DNA from 2 places in the Lactococcus lactis genome. Region 2 is predicted to be linked to the other one. Evidence: a T-box and tRNA genes for the amino acid it is inferred to sense, from the RefSeq annotation. Region 2 holds a T-box; the other holds one or more tRNA genes.
The links. The T-box of region 2 lies ahead of PYW37_RS12210 (valine--tRNA ligase). A T-box ahead of a tRNA ligase gene usually reads a tRNA of that ligase, here a tRNA-Val.

Region 1: it has a tRNA-Val gene. The T-box ahead of PYW37_RS12210 (valine--tRNA ligase) is inferred to sense a tRNA for this amino acid. The anticodon was not compared.

Annotation. Positions count from the first base shown of each region.
Region 1 is NZ_CP118969.1:2,134,095-2,145,002, reverse strand. It holds gene PYW37_RS10845 (Nramp family divalent metal transporter) at 1-42, shown strand, start outside; gene PYW37_RS10840 (ATP cone domain-containing protein) at 100-417, shown strand; gene thrS (threonine--tRNA ligase) at 978-2,918, shown strand; gene PYW37_RS10830 (trimeric intracellular cation channel family protein) at 3,025-3,684, shown strand; rRNA gene PYW37_RS10825 (16S ribosomal RNA) at 3,947-5,493, shown strand; tRNA gene PYW37_RS10820 (tRNA-Ala) at 5,587-5,659, shown strand; rRNA gene PYW37_RS10815 (23S ribosomal RNA) at 5,798-8,698, shown strand; rRNA gene rrf (5S ribosomal RNA) at 8,782-8,897, shown strand; tRNA gene PYW37_RS10805 (tRNA-Val) at 8,901-8,973, shown strand; tRNA gene PYW37_RS10800 (tRNA-Asp) at 9,003-9,075, shown strand; tRNA gene PYW37_RS10795 (tRNA-Lys) at 9,093-9,165, shown strand; tRNA gene PYW37_RS10790 (tRNA-Leu) at 9,174-9,255, shown strand; tRNA gene PYW37_RS10785 (tRNA-Thr) at 9,268-9,340, shown strand; tRNA gene PYW37_RS10780 (tRNA-Gly) at 9,366-9,437, shown strand; tRNA gene PYW37_RS10775 (tRNA-Leu) at 9,473-9,558, shown strand; gene PYW37_RS10770 (class II fructose-bisphosphate aldolase) at 9,721-10,617, shown strand.
Region 2 is NZ_CP118969.1:2,391,077-2,401,984, forward strand. It holds gene lmrP (multidrug efflux MFS transporter LmrP) at 1-503, opposite strand, end outside; gene PYW37_RS12190 (glucose-6-phosphate isomerase) at 692-2,038, opposite strand; gene PYW37_RS12195 (YkgJ family cysteine cluster protein) at 2,382-2,888, shown strand; gene PYW37_RS12200 (NAD(P)H-binding protein) at 2,922-3,767, opposite strand; gene PYW37_RS12205 (winged helix-turn-helix transcriptional regulator) at 3,940-4,272, shown strand; gene PYW37_RS12210 (valine--tRNA ligase) at 4,675-7,329, opposite strand; T-box leader at 7,371-7,537, opposite strand; gene PYW37_RS12215 (FusB/FusC family EF-G-binding protein) at 7,585-8,241, opposite strand; gene PYW37_RS12220 (DUF1912 family protein) at 8,518-8,766, opposite strand; gene PYW37_RS12225 (MmcQ/YjbR family DNA-binding protein) at 8,805-9,149, opposite strand; gene PYW37_RS12230 (GNAT family N-acetyltransferase) at 9,150-9,659, opposite strand; gene PYW37_RS12235 (B3/B4 domain-containing protein) at 9,814-10,521, opposite strand; gene rlmD (23S rRNA (uracil(1939)-C(5))-methyltransferase RlmD) at 10,852-10,908, opposite strand, start outside.

The sequences.
Region 1 (10,908 bases), 260 kb from region 2:
ACTTTACTCAATATCGTATTAATCGTCGAAACTTTTAAATAATTCCGAAAAATTTGGTATAATAGTATTGTAAGAAGATTAAAAAATAAGGAGAAATTGATGCAAGCAAAATTAGTTAATAAAGTAGTTATCAAACGTAATGGACATGTCGTTGACTGGGATAGCTTCCGCATTCAAACGGCAGTATTCAAAGCTGCAATCAATGGTAAATACAAAGATAAACTGCTCCACGCCAATATGATTGCTAATAATGTAACAAAAGTCGTTGAAAAAGTAATTGCTGAGCTCTCTTTTGAAAAAATTGAGATTGAAACGATTCAAAACCAAGTGATAAAACAACTCAATGATTTTGATAAAGATGTGGCACGCGATTTTCTTGCTTACAAAACAAAGCAAAATATTGAGCAAAGACATTAATATAAAAAGAACTCATTGAGTTCTTTTTTACTCGTCAGTAAAAATTACTGACAGAACTTTTAATTTTGGGCTGTCAGTAATTTTATTTAGTATTATTTCCTTCTTGACAAATTTTAGGTCAAGCTTTACAATATAAAAAGAGACATGTTTTTAGTGAAAATTTCTAAGAAATCAGGCGGTTGATGCGAGCCTGAAAATGGCAGCTAAAAATACCACTCACTACTTACAGACTTTTTGTAAGTTAAATTCTTTTTTGGACAACAGAAAAGCGTCTCTGACACGTTACGTCAAAGAAGAGAAATTTACTGACAGCAATTTTATAGCTAGAAATTGAGCACTTTTGTAAGCAATAATTGCTAGAAAGAGCTTAACGAATTTTGTCAGCAAATAGAACAAAGGTGGTAACACGCAAGTAGCGTCCTTTATAGGATGAGATTTGCGTTTTTTTATTTCCATAAATTATTGACAAGACTTTAACAAGTAATTCATTGCTCCCAAGCAATTCGGATTTTTCTGTCAGTAATTTCCAACTAAAAAAAGATTAAAGAAAGGCACATAAAATGATTAAAATAACATTTCCAGACGGTAACGTAAAGGAATTTGAGGCGGGCGTAACAACATTTGAAATTGCTAAATCAATCTCACCTAGTCTTGCCAAAAAAACACTTGCAGGTAAGGTCAACGGAAAATTAATTGATGCCACTCGAGCAATCAATGAAGATAGCAACTTTGAAATTGTAACACCAGACCATGAAGATGCACTTGGAATTTTACGACATTCAGCTGCTCACCTTTTTGCTCAAGCAGCAAAACGCCATTTCCCTGATATTCACTTGGGTGTTGGACCAGCTATTCAAGATGGTTTCTATTACGATACAGATAACGAAGCCGGTCAAATTTCAAATGATGATTTGGCAACAATTGAAGCTGAAATGAAGAAAATTGTCAAAGAAAACTTCAAATCAGAACGTAAAGAAGTAAGCAAAGAAGAAGCAAAAGAAATTTTTGCAAATGATCCATACAAACTCGAACTCATTGAAGAACACAATGAAGATGAAGGTGGACTTACTATCTATACTCAAGGTGAATATACTGACCTTTGCCGCGGCCCACACGTTCCATCAACTGGTGTCATCAAATTTTTCCACCTTCTCAACGTTGCAGGTGCTTACTGGCGCGGTAATTCTGATAACAAGATGATGCAACGTATTTACGGTACAGCTTGGTTTACAAAAGAAGAATTAGAAGAAAATCTTAAACTTCGTGAAGAAGCAAAAGAACGTGACCACCGTAAACTCGGTCGCGAACTTGACTTGTTCTTTAATGACGCAGAACTTGGTGCGGGAACTGCTTACTGGCTCCCAGCTGGAGCAACAATTCGTCGAATTATTGAACGTTTTGTCGTTGACCAAGAAGTGAAAAACGGTTATCAACACGTTATCACACCAGTCATGATGAACCTTAATACTTATAAACAGTCAGGTCACTGGCAACATTACCATGAAGATATGTATCCACCAATGGATATGGGTGATGGCGAAGAAATGGAACTTCGTCCAATGAACTGTCCGAGCCATATAGCTATCTATAAACACCATGTCCATTCTTATCGTGAACTCCCAATTCGTATTGCCGAATTTGGTATGATGCACCGTTATGAAAAATCAGGAGCACTCTCAGGACTTCAACGTGTCCGCGAAATGACTTTGAATGATGGTCATACTTTCGTCATGTTAGAACAAGTTCAAGAAGAATTTAGTAAAATTCTTCAATTGATTATGGACATGTACCGTGACTTTGGAATCAATGATTACAGCTTCCGACTCAGCTACCGTGACCCTAAAGATACAGTGAAGTATTTCCCAGATGATGAAATGTGGGAAAAATCTCAAGCAATGCTCAAAGCGACAATGGATGACATGAATCTTGACTACGTTGAAGCAGAAGGAGAAGCAGCATTTTACGGTCCTAAACTTGACATTCAAGTTAAAACTGCGCTTGGTAATGAAGAAACACTTTCAACTATTCAGTTGGACTTCCTTAATCCTGAAAACTTTGACATTTCGTATATCGGTGCTGACGGGGAAAAACATCGCCCAGTAATGATTCACCGTGGCGTAATCTCAACACTTGAACGTTTCATTGCCTACCTTATCGAAGTTTATAAAGGTGCTTTCCCAACATGGCTTGCTCCAACTCAAGCAACCATTATTCCAGTAAATAATGAAATTCATGCCGATTATGCTTGGAAAATTCAACGTGAACTTCAAGATAAAGGCTTCCGCGTTGTTGTCGATGAAGCCAATGAAAAAATGGGCTGGAAGATTCGTCAATCACAAACACACAAAATTCCATATCAAATCGTTATTGGAGACCAAGAACAAGCTGATGGAAGTGTAAATATTCGTCGTTATGGCTCAAAAGAAACAAAAGTCATTCCGCTTGAAGAATTTATTGAAAATATCAGCGCAGATGTTGCTAATTTTAGCCGCGTTGATTAAAGAAAAAGAGACTGTTGAAAATCAGTCTCTTTTTTATTTATATTGGAGAATTATAGGGTATAATAAATTGTATTAAAAAGATTATTAAGGTGAAGTATAAAGGGATATGGAAGTGATTAGCAGTTTTTATTTATTTTTGGAAATTTTAGGAACCGTAGCATTCGCTATTTCGGGGACCGTGGTGGGGATCAATCATAAACTAGATATTTTTGGTATTCTTGTGATGTCAGTAATAACAGCAGTTGGTGGTGGGATATTTCGAGATTTACTCTTAGGAGCAACACCTCCTACAGCATTAAAATCGCCATTTTTTATAGTTATTTCGATTATTGCATCAATAGTAGCTATGCTTGTAGCACTAATAATTAAATCAAGAAGAGAAGCATTGAGTATTTTTAAAGCAGCACGTTTCTACAATAATCTTCTCTTAGTTTCTGATGCCATAGGTCTAGGAATTTTTACTGTATTAGGGATTGATGCTGGAATAGCACATGGTTATTCACAAAATATCTTCTTCATTGTATTCTTAGGAGTATTGACAGGTGTCGGTGGTGGAATGATACGCGATGTGATTGCAAATCAAGTTCCGATGATTTTTAGAGAAAACATCTATGCCCTACCATGTATTATTGGTGGAATTCTATATGTATACCTTCAATCGGTAATCAGCCATAACTTAGCTTTGTTTATTTCTGTCATCTTTATCGTTCTCATCAGAATCATTTCGGAACAGAGAAAACTAAATTTACCAAGAATCGAATATTAATGTATTTAATAAAACATGACAACCGTGGGATTTTCCGGATGTAAGATAAAAAAAGTCGTAAAAGTCACAGTTAATTCTTGACAAGTTTAGTTAGGTTTGATAGAATATAATAGTTGTCGCAAGAGACGAGAGTCTTGAAGCGATAAGCTAGACCATTGAAAACTGAATAAAGAAGAATGACTCATGTGATGTAGTAAGATACATCAAAAATCTGTCAATCAATAATGAAAGACAAGCCAGTCACTAAGGTGACTTAAATACTTTATTTGAGAGTTTGATCCTGGCTCAGGACGAACGCTGGCGGCGTGCCTAATACATGCAAGTTGAGCGCTGAAGGTTGGTACTTGTACCGACTGGATGAGCAGCGAACGGGTGAGTAACGCGTGGGGAATCTGCCTTTGAGCGGGGGACAACATTTGGAAACGAATGCTAATACCGCATAAAAACTTTAAACACAAGTTTTAAGTTTGAAAGATGCAATTGCATCACTCAAAGATGATCCCGCGTTGTATTAGCTAGTTGGTGAGGTAAAGGCTCACCAAGGCGATGATACATAGCCGACCTGAGAGGGTGATCGGCCACATTGGGACTGAGACACGGCCCAAACTCCTACGGGAGGCAGCAGTAGGGAATCTTCGGCAATGGACGAAAGTCTGACCGAGCAACGCCGCGTGAGTGAAGAAGGTTTTCGGATCGTAAAACTCTGTTGGTAGAGAAGAACGTTGGTGAGAGTGGAAAGCTCATCAAGTGACGGTAACTACCCAGAAAGGGACGGCTAACTACGTGCCAGCAGCCGCGGTAATACGTAGGTCCCGAGCGTTGTCCGGATTTATTGGGCGTAAAGCGAGCGCAGGTGGTTTATTAAGTCTGGTGTAAAAGGCAGTGGCTCAACCATTGTATGCATTGGAAACTGGTAGACTTGAGTGCAGGAGAGGAGAGTGGAATTCCATGTGTAGCGGTGAAATGCGTAGATATATGGAGGAACACCGGTGGCGAAAGCGGCTCTCTGGCCTGTAACTGACACTGAGGCTCGAAAGCGTGGGGAGCAAACAGGATTAGATACCCTGGTAGTCCACGCCGTAAACGATGAGTGCTAGATGTAGGGAGCTATAAGTTCTCTGTATCGCAGCTAACGCAATAAGCACTCCGCCTGGGGAGTACGACCGCAAGGTTGAAACTCAAAGGAATTGACGGGGGCCCGCACAAGCGGTGGAGCATGTGGTTTAATTCGAAGCAACGCGAAGAACCTTACCAGGTCTTGACATACTCGTGCTATTCCTAGAGATAGGAAGTTCCTTCGGGACACGGGATACAGGTGGTGCATGGTTGTCGTCAGCTCGTGTCGTGAGATGTTGGGTTAAGTCCCGCAACGAGCGCAACCCCTATTGTTAGTTGCCATCATTAAGTTGGGCACTCTAACGAGACTGCCGGTGATAAACCGGAGGAAGGTGGGGATGACGTCAAATCATCATGCCCCTTATGACCTGGGCTACACACGTGCTACAATGGATGGTACAACGAGTCGCGAGACAGTGATGTTTAGCTAATCTCTTAAAACCATTCTCAGTTCGGATTGTAGGCTGCAACTCGCCTACATGAAGTCGGAATCGCTAGTAATCGCGGATCAGCACGCCGCGGTGAATACGTTCCCGGGCCTTGTACACACCGCCCGTCACACCACGGGAGTTGGGAGTACCCGAAGTAGGTTGCCTAACCGCAAGGAGGGCGCTTCCTAAGGTAAGACCGATGACTGGGGTGAAGTCGTAACAAGGTAGCCGTATCGGAAGGTGCGGCTGGATCACCTCCTTTCTAAGGAATATATACAAAGACGTGAGCATTCAACTTTATTCAGTTTTGAGGGGTTTAGTCATAAACCTAAGCAAGAATCAAATTCTTGATTGTGGGGCCTTAGCTCAGCTGGGAGAGCGCCTGCTTTGCACGCAGGAGGTCAGCGGTTCGATCCCGCTAGGCTCCATTGTCAGACAAGACGTTAAAATCACTTGAACATTGAAAACTAAATAACAATATCTAATAACGATAAATAAACCAAAAGCTGTGAATTTTAAAGAATTTACAAACTTATACTTGAAAAACGATGATTATAAATCATCATGGCAAAGTTAATAAGGGCGCACGGTGGATGCCTTGGCACTAAGAGCCGATGAAGGACGTGACTAACGACGATATTCTAGGGGGAGCAGTAAGTACGCATTGATCCCTAGGTCTCCGAATGGGGAAACCCAGCTGCTACTAGCAGTTATTCATGAGTGAATACATAGCTCATGTAAAGGTAACGCAGAGAACTGAAACATCTAAGTACCTGCAGGAAGAGAAAGTAAAAACGATTTCGTAAGTAGCGGCGAGCGAACGCGAAGAAGGGCAAACCAAGAAGCTTGCTTCTTGGGGTTGTAGGACTGCAACGTGGACTTAAGCATTATAGTCGAATAACCTGGGAAGGTTAATCAAAGAGGGTAATAATCCCGTAGACGAAATAGCGCTTATACCTAGCAGTATCCTGAGTAGGGCTGGACACGCGAAATCCAGTTTGAATCCGGGAGGACCATCTCCCAACCCTAAATACTCCTTAGTGACCGATAGTGAACCAGTACCGTGAGGGAAAGGTGAAAAGAACCCCGAGAGGGGAGTGAAATAGCACCTGAAACCGTGTGCCTACAAGAAGTTCGAGCCCGTTAATGGGTGAGAGCGTGCCTTTTGTAGAATGAACCGGCGAGTTACGTTATGATGCGAGGTTAAGTTGAAGAGACGGAGCCGTAGGGAAACCGAGTCTGAATAGGGCGACTTAGTATCATGATGTAGACCCGAAACCTAGTGACCTATCCATGAGCAGGGTGAAGGTGTGGTAAGACGCACTGGAGGCCCGAACCAGGACACGTTGAAAAGTGTTTGGATGACTTGTGGATAGCGGAGAAATTCCAAACGAACTGGGAGATAGCTGGTTCTCTCCGAAATAGCTTTAGGGCTAGCGTCGAAATGTAAGTGTATTGGAGGTAGAGCACTGTTTGGGTGAGGGGTCCGTCTAGGATTACCAATCTCAGATAAACTCCGAATGCTAATACACATGTTCGGCAGTCAGACTGCGAGTGCTAAGATCCGTAGTCGAAAGGGAAACAGCCCAGACCAACAGCTAAGGTCCCAAAATATATGTTAAGTGGAAAAGGATGTGGGGTTGCACAGACAACTAGGATGTTAGCTCAGAAGCAGCTATCATTCAAAGAGTGCGTAATAGCTCACTAGTCGAGTGACCCTGCGCCGAAAATGTACCGGGGCTAAACATATTACCGAAGCTTTGGATTTAATTTAATTAAATGGTAGGAGAGCGTTCTTAACCGCGATGAAGGTATACCGTGAGGAGTGCTGGAGCGTTAAGAAGTGAGAATGCCGGTATGAGTAGCGCAAGATAAGTGAGAATCTTATCCACCGTAAGACTAAGGTTTCCAGGGGAAGGCTCGTCCGCCCTGGGTTAGTCGGGACCTAAGGCGAGGCCGAAAGGCGTAGTCGATGGACAACTGGTTGATATTCCAGTACTAGATATGATCGTGATGGAGGGACGCAGTAGGCTAAGAGATGCCAGTTAATGGATTCTGGTCTAAGCAGTGAGGTGTGAGATGTGTCAAATGCATTTCTCTTTAACATTGAGCTGTGATGGGGAAGCAACTACGGTTGCGAACTCTCTGATGTCACACTGCCAAGAAAAGCTTCTAGCGTAAAGTCATATCTACCCGTACCGCAAACCGACACAGGTAGTCGAGGCGAGTAGCCTCAGGTGATCGAGAGAACTCTCGTTAAGGAACTCGGCAAAATAGCCCCGTAACTTCGGGAGAAGGGGTGCTGGTGTAAAAGCCAGCCGCAGTGAATAGGCCCAAGCAACTGTTTATCAAAAACACAGCTCTCTGCTAAACCGCAAGGTGATGTATAGGGGGTGACGCCTGCCCGGTGCTGGAAGGTTAAGAGGAGTGCTTAGACGTAAGTCGAAGGTATGAATTGAAGCCCCAGTAAACGGCGGCCGTAACTATAACGGTCCTAAGGTAGCGAAATTCCTTGTCGGGTAAGTTCCGACCCGCACGAAAGGCGTAATGATTTGGGCACTGTCTCAACGAGAGACTCGGTGAAATTTTAGTACCTGTGAAGATGCAGGTTACCCGCGACAGGACGGAAAGACCCCATGGAGCTTTACTGTAGTTTGATATTGAGTACCTGTAAGTCATGTACAGGATAGGTAGGAGCCATTGAAATAGGGACGCTAGTTTCTATTGAGGCGTTGTTGGGATACTACCCTTGACTTATGGTTACTCTAACCCGCTGGCATAATCGGCCAGGGAGACAGTGTCTGACGGACAGTTTGACTGGGGCGGTCGCCTCCTAAAGAGTAACGGAGGCGCTCAAAGGTTGGCTCAGATTGGTTGGAAATCAATCGTAGAGTGTAAAGGTAAAAGCCAGCTTGACTGCGAGAGCTACAACTCGAGCAGGTAGGAAACTAGGACTTAGTGATCCGGTGGTACCGCATGGAAGGGCCATCGCTCAACGGATAAAAGCTACCCTGGGGATAACAGGCTTATCTCCCCCAAGAGTTCACATCGACGGGGAGGTTTGGCACCTCGATGTCGGCTCGTCGCATCCTGGGGCTGTAGTCGGTCCCAAGGGTTGGGCTGTTCGCCCATTAAAGCGGCACGCGAGCTGGGTTCAGAACGTCGTGAGACAGTTCGGTCCCTATCCGTCGCGGGCGTAGGTAATTTGAGAGGATCTGTCCTTAGTACGAGAGGACCGGGATGGACTTACCGCTGGTGTACCAGTTGTTCCGCCAGGAGCACGGCTGGATAGCTATGTAGGGAAGGGATAAGCGCTGAAAGCATCTAAGTGCGAAGCCCACCTCAAGATGAGATTACCCATTCGTAAGAATTAAGAGCCCAGAGAGATGATCTGGTAGATAGGCTGGAAGTGGAAGAGTTGCGAGACTTGGAGCGGACCAGTACTAATCGCTCGAGGACTTTACCAAAAGAGTCAAATATAATATGCTTATGGTTTAAAAGTTAGAAGAATTGTTATTTAGTTTTGAATGTTCAAGGTAACATTTAATGATTTGGTCATCATTGCGATGGAGATACACCTGTTCCCATGTCGAACACAGAAGTTAAGTCCATCTACGGCGGAAGTACTTGGGGGTTGCCCCCTGGGAGATAGGCGAGTGGCCAAGTTTTGGGAGTTTAGCTCAGCTGGGAGAGCATCTGCCTTACAAGCAGAGGGTCAGCGGTTCGATCCCGTTAACTCCCATTGGTTGTTTCAGCCATTAAGTGAATAAAGGTTCTGTAGTGTAGCGGTTATCACGTCGCCCTGTCACGGCGAAGATCGCGGGTTCGATTCCCGTCAGAACCGTTAGTAGAAATACTAATGACTCGTTAGCTCAGTTGGTAGAGCATTTGACTTTTAATCAAAGGGTCGCTGGTTCGAGCCCAGCACGGGTCATAATCCTAGCGGATGTGGCGGAATTGGCAGACGCACTAGATTTAGGATCTAGCGCTTAACGGCGTGGGGGTTCAAGTCCCTTCATCCGCATACTAGGTATTAGCCGACTTAGCTCAGTTGGTAGAGCATCTGATTTGTAATCAGAGGGTCGCGTGTTCGAATCATGTAGTCGGCATTGTCGTAAGACACAAAGTTTAAGTGCGAACGTAGTTCAGGGGTAGAACACAACCTTGCCATGGTTGGGGTCGCGAGTTCGAATCTCGTCGTTCGCTTGATAATTCTCCCCAGTGGGAGTTTTTGTATAATACCCGGGGTGGCGGAACTGGCAGACGCACAGGACTTAAAATCCTGCGAGGGGTAACCTTCGTACCGGTTCGAAACCGGTCCTCGGGATATGCTAAGATTAATAGTTATTAAACTATTAATCTTTTTTTATCTTTCTTTAAGAATGGCTTAATAAAGCGGTTACTTTGTATTTTTGCGAGCTTGGACTAGAAAAATACTTCACAAAATGCTATACTAGGTAAGTAATAAAATATTCGGAGGAATTTTGAAATGGCAATCGTTTCAGCAGAAAAATTCGTACAAGCCGCTCGTGATAACGGATACGCTATCGGTGGTTTCAACACAAACAACCTTGAATGGACTCAAGCTATCTTGCGTGCAGCAGAAGCTAAAAAGACTCCAGTATTGATCCAAACTTCTATGGGTGCGGCTAAATACATGGGTGGTTACAAAATGTGTAAACTCCTCATTGAAACTCTTGTAGAATCAATGGGAATCACAGTTCCAGTTGCTATTCACCTTGACCACGGTCATTTTGATGATGCTTTGGAATGTATCGAAGTTGGTTACTCATCATTGATGTTTGACGGTTCACATCTTCCAATCGAAGAAAACCTTAAACTTGCTGAAGAAGTAATCGCTAAAGCTCATGCTAAAGGCATCTCAGTTGAATGTGAAGTTGGTTCAATTGGTGGTGAAGAAGACGGTATCGTTGGTGAAGGTGAACTTGCTCCTATCGATGATGCAGTTGCAATGGCTAAACTTGGTGTTGACTTCCTTGCAGCAGGTATCGGTAACATTCACGGTCCTTACCCAGAAAACTGGAAAGGTCTTCACATCGATCACCTTGAAAAATTGAACAGAGCACTTGTTGAAGCTATGGGACACAATGTGCCAATCGTACTTCACGGTGGTTCTGGTATCCCTGATGATCAAATCAGAGAAGCTATCGCTAATGGTGTAGCTAAAGTTAACGTTAATACTGAATGCCAACTTGCTTTCGCAGCTGCTACTCGTAAATTCGTTAATGAATTTGATGCTAATGAAGCAGAATACATGAAGAAAAAACTTTTCGACCCACGTAAATTCTTGAAACCTGGTTTCGATGCAATTACTGCGTCTGTTGAAGAACGTATCGACGTATTCGGTTCAGCAAACAAAGCTTAATCAACTTTTAAAACATGATTAAATAAACGTTTGTCATTTATGATGGACGTTTTTTTATTTTTCAATTTGCTTTGATATAACATACTTAAGTATATAAGTTCAACAAGTATTTTCAATTTTATAGATTGGATGCTATTAAAAAAGTTTATCTGGTTGTTGGAAATCAATCATTGCTTACAGAATATTGAAAGAAAGAAAATTTGACTTTAACGAATTGGCACATTGAATTCCTGATTGCGCCAGAAGAATGCTTGTCTTACAAAAAAATTTTGTCTAATTTACGAATAATCT
Region 2 (10,908 bases):
AGTGCTTCAAATGCTGGTCTAAAAAGCCAAGCACCTAATGCTGCTCCTAAAATAACTGACAAGTTTTGCGCCCAATAATCCAACATAAAAACAACTTTACGATTTTCAGCATTTGATGCAGCAATAATCATGGCATTTCCTGCAGTAATCACAAGATTATAACCAAAACTAATCAGCAAAAAAGCAATAAAAGTCGACCAAGGATTCACGTGACCTGGTAAGTTTGAGGCAATGGCTAAAAGAGCTCCCAAAAGTTGAATCACTGTCCCAAAAACCATCACTGGTTTTCGACCATTTCGGTCAGCAAAAAAACCTGCAAGAATTCCTGCGACAAAAGTGGCTACTGCAGATAAGGCAAGCAAAATCCCTGTAATTGCACTTCCCAAATGTTGATTATAATAAATGGTCATTGAAGAAAAAACGGTGCCATATGAAAAGGCACCTAAAAAAACAATTCCTAAACGGAGTTGCAAATTTTTGTCTAAATTCCAAAACTCTTTCATATTATTCCTTAAATTTTCCGATTTTTTTAATTTATCTATAATTGTAGCACAAATAATAAACAAAAACTAGGTGGATTTTTAAAAGTTGTTAATAAAATACAGAGATTGAAAACATAACTTATGAAAATATACAAAAAATCACTGACAGAAATCTTGTCAGTGATTTTTATGACACTTTTAATCAAAGATTAAAGGCGGTCATTCAATTCTTTGCTGAGTTCTTCAAATCCTGGTTTACCAAGAAGAGCGAACATATTTTTCTTGTAAGCTTCAACACCTGGTTGGTTGAATGGGTTAATTCCGTTCAAGTAACCAGAAACACCGATAGCAAGTTCAAAGAAGTAAATTGCATATCCAAGTGTGAATTCGTCTTGTTCAGGCAATGTCACGATCATGTTTGGAACATTTCCGTCAGTGTGAGCAAGAAGCACGCCGTCAGCTGCTTTTTTGTTAACGAAGTCAACATCTTTACCTTGCAAGTATCCAAGTCCATCAAGGTCAGCGTCAAGTTCTGGAATGTTGATGTTTTTACGTGGTTTTTCAATACGGATTGCTGTTTCAAAAACAGTACGTGTTCCTTCTTGAATCCATTGTCCTAATGAGTGAAGGTCTGTTGAGAAGTTAGCTGAAGTTGGGTAAATTCCTTTTTGGTCTTTCCCTTCTGATTCACCAGCCAATTGTTTCCACCATTCTGAGAAATATTGAAGGCTTGGTTCGTAATTGATCAAGATTTCTGAGAATTTACCTTTACGGTAAAGGATATTGCGAAGTGCAGCATAGGCGTAAGCATCATTTTCATGAACATTTGTAGAAGTGTATTCTTTACGCGCAGCGTTAGCACCTTCCATCAAAGCTGTGATATCAGCACCTGAAGCTGCAATTGGCAAAAGTCCAACAGCTGTCAATACTGAGAAGCGTCCACCAACTGAATCTGGAACAACAAAAGTTTCCCAGTTGTTTGCGTCAGCATTAACTTTTACAGCACCTTTTTCTTTATCAGTTGTTGCGTAAATACGTTTGTTTGCTTCTTCACGACCGTATTTTTTAACTAACATTTCTTCGAAGACACGGAAAGCAATCGCTGGTTCTGTTGTTGTACCTGATTTAGAGATTACATTTACAGAGAAATCTTTGTCAGCAACGTAATCTACAAGGTCAGCCAAGTATGATGAAGAAATTGAGTTACCAGCATAAAGAATACGTGGTGCTTTACGTTCTTCGGCAGTTTGCAAGTTAACAAAGCTGTTGCTCAAAAAGTCAATTGCTGCACGTGCACCGAGGTATGAACCACCGATACCGATAACAATAAGAACTTCTGAATCAGATTGAATTTTTTTAGCTGCTTTTTGAATACGAGCAAATTCTTCTTTGTCGTAATCTTCAGGAAGGTCAAGCCATCCGATATAATCGCTCCCAGCACCTTTTCCTTCGTGGAGCAATTTAGCTGCCCCGTCGATTTGCCATTGGATTTCGTCTAATTCATTTTCAGCTACAAATGGAGTGAGTTTTGAATAGTCAAATTTAATATGAGCCATTTTAATTCCTTTCAATTTCTCGCTTTTTACGAGAATTTAGCTATTGAAGAACGACAACTTTTGCATTGTTTTATCTTCGAATTTTCTAGTTCATTTTATCACTTTTTCGGCTTTTTAACAATACTAAAGGTTATGTAAGCGCTTATTTGTTTAGCTTTCTATCTGTGAAACTTTTCCAGCTTTGGGACAGCTTTTTTTATAAAAATTTAGTTTAAGATTTCAATGAATATTTATTGTTATTAAAAGATTTACTGATAAGCTAACTCCTAACACTTTTAAGGGTGTCAAATCTCTTTGACGACTGACAAATCAGTCTTTCATGTAAATTTTTGCTAAAATATTAATGATGAAATATACATTTGAAATTGACCTTGACCGTTATAAAAATCTAGCCCAACAAAAACAAAAGACACATAAGAAATTTTTAGCTGGACTTGCCAAAAAACCACCAAAGCAATTAGATAAAATCGTTAAAGAAGTTCATGAAGAGGTTTTTTTAGAAATTGATTGCACCAAATGTGCTAATTGTTGCAAAACCTTAGGCCCTCTTTGGACAGAGGCCGATATTGAACGCGTCGCCAAACATTTAAAAATGAAAGTGAGTGACTTTGAAGCCGCATATCTCCGAACTGACGAAGATGGTGACAAAGTTTTTCAAACCATGCCTTGTCAGTTTCTTGGTTCTGACAATCTCTGTAGCATTTACGAAGTTCGTCCTAAAGCTTGTCGCGAATTTCCCCATACTGACCGTAAAAAGATTTATCAAATCAATAATTTAACGATAAAAAATACACTTTACTGTCCAGCAGCTTATGAATTTGTTGAGAAATTATCTTATAGACTCAAATAAAAATTACTGACAGGTCTGTCAGTAATTTTTTTATTATGCCAAAAGTTCTTTCAAAGCTTCTTTTGTATCTGTCAGTGAATGTCCCAAGACTTTTTCAAAATCTTTAGATTCCACATCTAAATCTTTTGCTTCAATATCTTTTTGGAAGCCGAGGAAAAGTTCCGCTACAAAATCTGGAAGTCCAGTTTCAACTAAATGACTGACAAAAGTTTTGTCATCAGCAGCGACTACTTCAAATTCCTTATCAGAAACTGCTTTTAGTGCTTGAGCAAGTTCGGCGTAAGTCAATATTTTTCCTGAAAGCTCCAAAACTTCTGGAAAATCTGCTCCAGCAAGTGCTTTTGCTCCAACTTCTGCATATTCGCGTTTCAAAGCCCAGCCCACTTTACCTGTTGGTGCATTGTAAACAAATTTTCCAGTTGAAAGTGCAGCAGCAATAATTGGCATTTCATTTTCAAAGTACCAATTATTACGTAAAAATGTGTGAGCAATTCCTGATTTTTCAATCGCCTTTTCAGTATAGATGTGGTCAGCAGCTAAGTCACTTGTTGCCCTTTCTGCTTGAGGAAAACTTGTATAAGCAATATAAGAAATTCCAGCACTTTTGGCTGCATCAACAACATTTTGATGCTCAGCTTGACGATTTCCCGGCGCTCCTGAAACAAAAAGCAAACGGTCAATTCCTGTAAATGCTTGTTCTAAAGCAGTTAAATCTGAATAATCTGCCAAACGTACATCGAAACCTGCCGCTTTGAGTGGGGCTGCTTTTTCTTCTGTGCGAGCCAAAACTGCAATATCAGAAATTGGAACCAATTCTTTCAAAAATCCGAGTGCATAAGTACCGTATCCACCTGTCGCACCTGTTACTAAATATTTCATGTTAAATCCTCCATTTATTTATTATTTTTTATATTTTAAAGTAGCTTGCTTTTTTGACTACCTAAGTGTATAATATCATTGTACCATCAATATGTAAAGTAAGCACTTGAAAGTTAGATACACCCCTTTTAGATACTATTGTATAATATCAACGATTTGAGGTAATAAAAAAATGAAAAAAATTTCTGAACTTCCAGATTGTCCTGTTGAAACAGCACTTGTTTTGATGGGCGACCGTTGGAAAATGCTCATTGTCCGTGATTTATTAGAGCGAACCATGCGCTTTGGCGAACTTCAACGTTCAGTTGGACATATTTCACAAAAAGTTTTGACCCAACATTTACGTGCCCTCGAAGAAAGCGGGCTGGTTCATCGTGAAGTCTATGCAGAAGTACCCCCTCGTGTTGAATATTCACTGACAGAACTTGGAAGAACCCTCAAACCAATCCATGATACGATGGCAGCTTGGGGAAATCTTTATAAAAAAGAAATCAGCAAAGCTTAAAGATAAAAATTACTGACAGGAAATTCTGTCAGTAATTTTTGTTTAATTATTTATAAATTTCGTCTTATCCTTAGTGTCTTCTTAGTGTTTTTAACTTTTGTCAGTACAATTATTTGCTCAATCCTATCTGTAAATTTCGTCAGAATTTCTGCTGCCTCAGAATGCTTTAGCGTTGTATTACTACTCTTCTTTTTTCAGAGATATGGTGAACAAACGGTCAGCAAAGAAACTGATTTCTGGATTCCTCGAAAATTTGGTTTAGGTATGAGTATCAATCCTCATACAAATGCAAGTAAAAAAGGGACTACCCTTCTGAATTCCCTTCTTATTCTCGGTGGTATTTTATTAATAATTTTGTAGAAATAAAAAATCCAGTAGCTTTTGAGCTACTGGGTTTTTATATTAGTTTTCTTTCAATTCTGCGATACGAGCTTTCACAGTATCAAATTTTTCTTGATAATCGGCTAATTTATCTTTTTCTTTTTGAACAACTTCTACTTTAGCATTCGCAACAAAACGTTCATTACCCAATTTTTTATTCACTAAATCTAACTCTTTTTGCCATTTAGCAAGTTCTTTTTCAAGTCGAGCAATTTCTTCTTCGATGTTAATCAGACCTTTGAGTGGTAAGAAGAGCTCAGCCCCTGTGATAACAGCAGTCATCGCTTGCTCATCAAGCACGACTTCTTCTGCAATAACAAGCTCTGACGGGTTAGCAAAACGTGTGATATAAGGAGCAACAGAGTTCAAAAATTCAGCTTGTTCAGACTTGATGAAGATTGGCACTTGCTTAGACAATGGAGTATTAACCTCAGCACGAATATTACGAACGGCTGTAATTAATTCGATTAACATCGCCACACCTTCGCTTGCCTTGTCATCATTAAATTCTGGACGTACTTTTGGATATTCGGCAACAACAATTGAACCAGAAGTATTTGGTAATTTTTCAAAGATTTCTTCAGTGAAGAAAGGCATAATTGGGTGTAATAGACGTAAAACTTGATCTAAAACATGGAGCAATACTGCACGTGTAATGTCTTTTTCAGCTTCATCCTCACCAAACATAACTTCTTTTGTTAATTCCAAATACCAGTTTGCAAACTCATCCCAAATGAAATTGTAAAGAATATGACCAGCGACACCAAATTCAAATTTATCCATTTGTTCAGTCACGCGCTCAACAGTATCATTCAAACGTGTTAAAATCCAACGGTCAGTGACATTACCAGCAGTTTTATTTGCAACTTTTGTCAAAGCCGAAGAAACAGCATCAGCGCTGACATCTTCTGCATTCATCAAAATATAACGTGAAACATTCCAAATTTTATTGATGAAATTCCAAGCGGCATCCATTTTATCATAAGAAAAACGTACATCTTGTCCTGGTGCAGAACCATTTGATAGGAACCAACGGAGTGCATCTGTTCCATATTTTTCAATCACATCCATTGGGTCAATTCCGTTACCAAGCGATTTAGACATTTTACGTCCTTCTTCGTCACGAATCAAACCATGAATTAAAGCACGTTTAAATGGTGATTTACCTGTAAATTCCAAACCTTGAAAAATCATACGTGAAACCCAGAAAGGAATAATATCATAACCGGTTACTAAAGTTGATGTTGGATAGTAGCGTTTGAAGTCTTCTGCATTTTCATCCGGCCACCCCATCGTGCTAAAAGGCCACAAAGCTGAACTAAACCAAGTATCAAGTACATCAGCATCTTGTGTCCAACCTTCTCCCTCAGGTGCTTCTTCACCAACATACATTTCACCCGCTTCATTATACCAAGCTGGAATTTGATGCCCCCACCAAAGTTGACGTGAAATAACCCAATCATGAACATTTTCCATCCATTGCAAGTAAGCATCACCAAAACGTGGTGGATAGAAAGCGACCACATCATCCGTTCCATCTTTTTTTCGTTGATGAGCAATTGCATTCTTAGCTAATTCGTCCATTTTGACAAACCATTGTGTTGATAAACGTGGTTCAACAACCACTCCTGTTCGCTCTGAGTGCCCAACTTCATGGCGGACTGGTTTTATATCAACCAACTGCCCCAATTCCTTGAGGTCAGCAACAATTTGTTTGCGGGCTTCAAAACGGTCAAGTCCTTCATATTTTCCACCATTTTCATTGATGGTTCCGTCATTGTTCATCATGTTAATCATTGGCAAATCATGACGCATCGCAACTTCAAAGTCATTAGGATCATGAGCAGGTGTAATTTTTACAACCCCAGTTCCTTTTTCCATATCAGCATGATCGTCTGTCAAAATCGGAATGACACGATTAATGATTGGGAGGATAACATTTTTGCCCACTAAATGTTTATAGCGTTCATCTTTTTCATTGACGATAACAGCTGTATCACCAAGGAAAGTTTCTGGACGTGTTGTGGCGATTTCAACAAACTCATCACTTCCTTCAATTTGGTAAGTGATGTGGTAAAAAGCCCCATCAATTTCTTTGTGAATGACTTCAATGTCTGACAAAGCAGTCATCGCTTTTGGATCCCAGTTGATGAGTTTTTCACCACGGTAAATCCAACCTTTATTGTAAAGTTGAACAAAAACTTTACGAACCGCTTGTGAAAGCCCTTCATCAAGAGTAAAACGTTCACGAGAATAATCCACTGAGATTCCCATTTTACCCCATTGTTCCTTGATTGTTGTGGCATATTCATCTTTCCACTCCCAAACTTTATCAAGGAATTTTTCACGTCCAAGGTCTTGTGGCAAAATACCATCTTCAGCAAGGCGGGCAGCAACTTTTGCTTGAGTGGCAATCCCCGCATGGTCCATTCCTGGCAACCAAAGCGTATCAAAACCTTGCATCCGTTTTTGACGGATGATGATGTCTTGCAAAGTTGTATCCCAAGCATGACCCAAGTGGAGTTTTCCTGTCACATTTGGTGGTGGAATAACGATGCTATAAGGCTCTGCATCGGGATTTCCAGAAGGTTTGAAAACATCAGCTTCAAGCCATTTTTCGTAGCGTCCTGCTTCAACCTCTGTCGGGTTGAATTTTGGGGTTAGTTCGTTTGTCATGTTTTTCTCCTTTGGGTACAAAAAAAGCACCCTGATTTATTCTCCAGGGTGCTTCCGCACGGTACCACCTGATTTTCGTCAATTGACGACACTCATTTTATGCCATAATTTTCTTGAAATGACGCAACCTTCATAAAGTTTGACTGAACACTTTCACCAACCGTGTTCTCTCTATAAGTCTTGCTTTATTACTCCTCGTCAACTTGTTTTTATTTTAGCAGAATTCTTGTTTTTTTACAAGATACTTCTAAATTTTTATTTTTCTTTAATGATTTCTAAAAAATGCTCCAAGCCTTCTTTGGCTTGAATTTGCTGATTACATTGTTCAGAATCTAAGCAAATATAGGTGCCATTTTTAGTATAGGTCCCGTCAGCGCCTCTTTTTGTTGTCGCTAGAAATTGAGTGACAATACTTGTTTTTTGGCAAATGGCACAGATATTTTTCATACTACCAGAGATACTGCCATAGAAACCACGCCCGTCAACGGTCAAAAGATATTTTCGGCCGCTTGAAACTTCATTCCAAGCAAAGTAAGTGACATCACGTAAGTCCCATTGACTTGTCGCTGGAATTTTTAACTTTTTAACTTTTTTGAAAGCTTTTTTCATTTGAGCTTCACTCGGTAAATGAAAAGCTTCGACTAAAGTTTTAAGTTCTGTCAGTAATTTTTCAGCTTGTTCTCTTGATAATTTAGGATTATCAATGGCTGATAAGTATTCTTGGATAGCAACTTTTACTGACAGATTATTTTCACTGACAAGGCTGTCAGCATTTTCAGCGATTTGCAAAATTTCTGTGGCGACTTGGGCGTAAACTGCCTCAACTGTCGATTTATCATTGACAGAGTGATAGACATTGACGAGGTCAAAGGTCAGGTATTTAATTCGATTATATTCATATGGTTTTAACATTTTCTTATTCCTTAAGATGTGAACCCGACTGCTTTGAAGTTATGAAAATTGAGAAAATATGGTTCTGTGCAAGGCACAAGTTCCATTTTGTCCATTTTCATCCACTTCAAGGAAGGTGAACTCAATTTGTTCTTATCCGCAAAGAAATAAGACTTTGCGGTAATCTAAGCGAGAGCTCTTACTCGCACTTGATTACCAACCATCTTCTTAAAATTCATTTGAATCTCCTTTTATCTAATGGTTAGAAGTCACTTCTCTAAAAATAGAAGTCACTCATTAAAATGTTTTTGTTCCAAAATCTGGAACGTCATGGAAATCTTTACCATTTTTGTAGTTTTCAAATTTTCCTTGCAAAAATTGGTATGCGTCTAAACGACTTTCATAACGAATAGCTGCTTCTTTCGCTTCTTTTTTACCGTCTTCTGTGGCAATTTTTTTAGCTGCTTTCATGGCAAGTTCAGAAATTTGAACTTGTTGGTCCACCCATTCTTGAAAATCTTTTAAAAAATTTTGTTCGTAAGTCATTTTTTCTCCTATTAAAATTCAGAGCTGTTGGCTCATCATTATCTTTTGGGTTTGATTAAATCATAGCTTTGCTCAACCATTTTGCAAACTTGCTCATCAGCAACATCTCCACCAAGTAAAACATCGTTCCAATGCGCTTTATTCATGTGAAATGCTGGATTAATATCCACAAAGAAATCTCGCAATTCGATTGCAATTTCTGGCTTCTGCTTGATTGCGATATTGACTCGGCCTTCTCGCTCAGAAATATAAGCAAATGATTTTTTATTCTTTAAATGTCGCATCACTACCGTCGGCTGACCCTTCTCCATTTTGGCAAAGGGAGTATCTGCAAAAGTCGGCCCAAGAGACAAGCAAAAATCAATAAGTTCTTTTTTATTCATCTATTTATTAAGCTCCAATTGATAAGCAAAACGGTCACCTTCAAATTGAACAAGTCCTCGTTTTACAAAGCCTTCACGTTCAAAGACATGTTGCATCAATTTATTGACCGGGTGGGTATCTAGGCGAAAATCAGAGTATCCTTTAGATAACATCAAGGTAAAAATATTTGAAAATAGATATCTTGTCAAAGATTGTCCACGAAATTCGTTAGACAAAGCAATTCGATGAATGGTCACATAATCAAAATTTTGATTTGACCAAGCGCCGTCAGTAATTTGAGTATAAGCTGGTTCTTCACCTGTAATAATTGCACAATAACCGGCTATTTTATCATCAACTAACAAGACATAGGCCTGTTCTTTCGCAAAATCCTCTTCAATATCAAAAACTGCTGGATAAGCATTTTGCCATTGTTCACTCCCAGAATCAGCCAAAAAAGTTCTTGCTTCTTCAATAATTTTCATAATTGAAAGCAAATCTTTCGGGCCTGCTTTTCTCATATAAATCATATAAAACCTCGGATTTTTTCCATTTTATCATAAAAATAATTAATGACAGAACCGTCAGATTTACTGACGGCTCTTTTTATTGACAGTATCATCAACTTTCCTATCAAATCTCTTATCTGTCAGTAAATCTAATTTTTTTAGATGTCACAAAACGCTAGTCTAAAGAAATTTCTGGATTTTCTTTAGTGACTAGGAGTACCTGTGCCGTTCCCCCTAAATACTTTTCACTCAATTCAGCTAATTTTTGAGTTGCAGTATCTAGAACTTCACCGCGTTCAGGGTCAACAGATTCAATAATCAAAAAAGCATTTTTGGTTTGTTCTGTCAGCATCGTTCTTTGACCATCACGCCAATTCCATGAGCGACAAACTGCCCCTTCATCATCAAGATAGCAGATTTCACCAGGCAAAGCATTATCAGCTTCATCATCACCCAAAGCCAAGAAATGTTCGCCACCAACAGCTTTTGTCAAACGTAGATTTCCTGCAAAAGTATCAATATCCTCACCACCAGCAGGTAGCCCATAGTTCAAGCTAATACTATTGTAAATATCAACCAAAGGATTAATCGAACCCACAGCTTTACCTTTATCTACTCGTTTAAGCAGATTTTCAATCGAACTTCTAGCCCCTTTTTTTGTTTTAAATTTTTGATAAGCCTTGCGCCAAACAGAGACTACAGGATTTTCACTAAAAACAGCCGCTTCTAAAAATTGCTCTGCATTTTCATTCGCCTCATCAAGATTTTTTTTGATTTCAGCACTTGATTCCATACTATTATCAATATTTTTAGCTAAAACAATTCCGATTTTTGTCTCAGGAAAAAGTTCCCAAAATTCAGGTTCAACAATAAATTTTTTCATAATTTTTCTTACTTTTCTAATTTTAACTATAAAATTTACTGACGAAAATCTTGTCAGTAAAATACGACTGAATAAGGAGTATTTTATCTGTGGATAAAGAATGAACAGCGGAGCTGGTCATCCTATCATTCGTCAGCGAGTGAATCGAGCATTTTAGTTGTGGATAAAAGAATGAACAGCAAAGCTGAGCGTTCTATCCATCGTCAGCGATTGAACAACGAGCAGGTAAATCGTAATTAAAAGAATGAACAACTAAAATATCCATTCTGTCAGTAAATTTTCACTTAAACTTTAGCTACTAGCAACTAATAATTCTGTCAGCAAAATTTCTCAATATTTACCATATTTTTGCGGACGACGTCCACGTTTTTTACCCTTAGCAAAAGC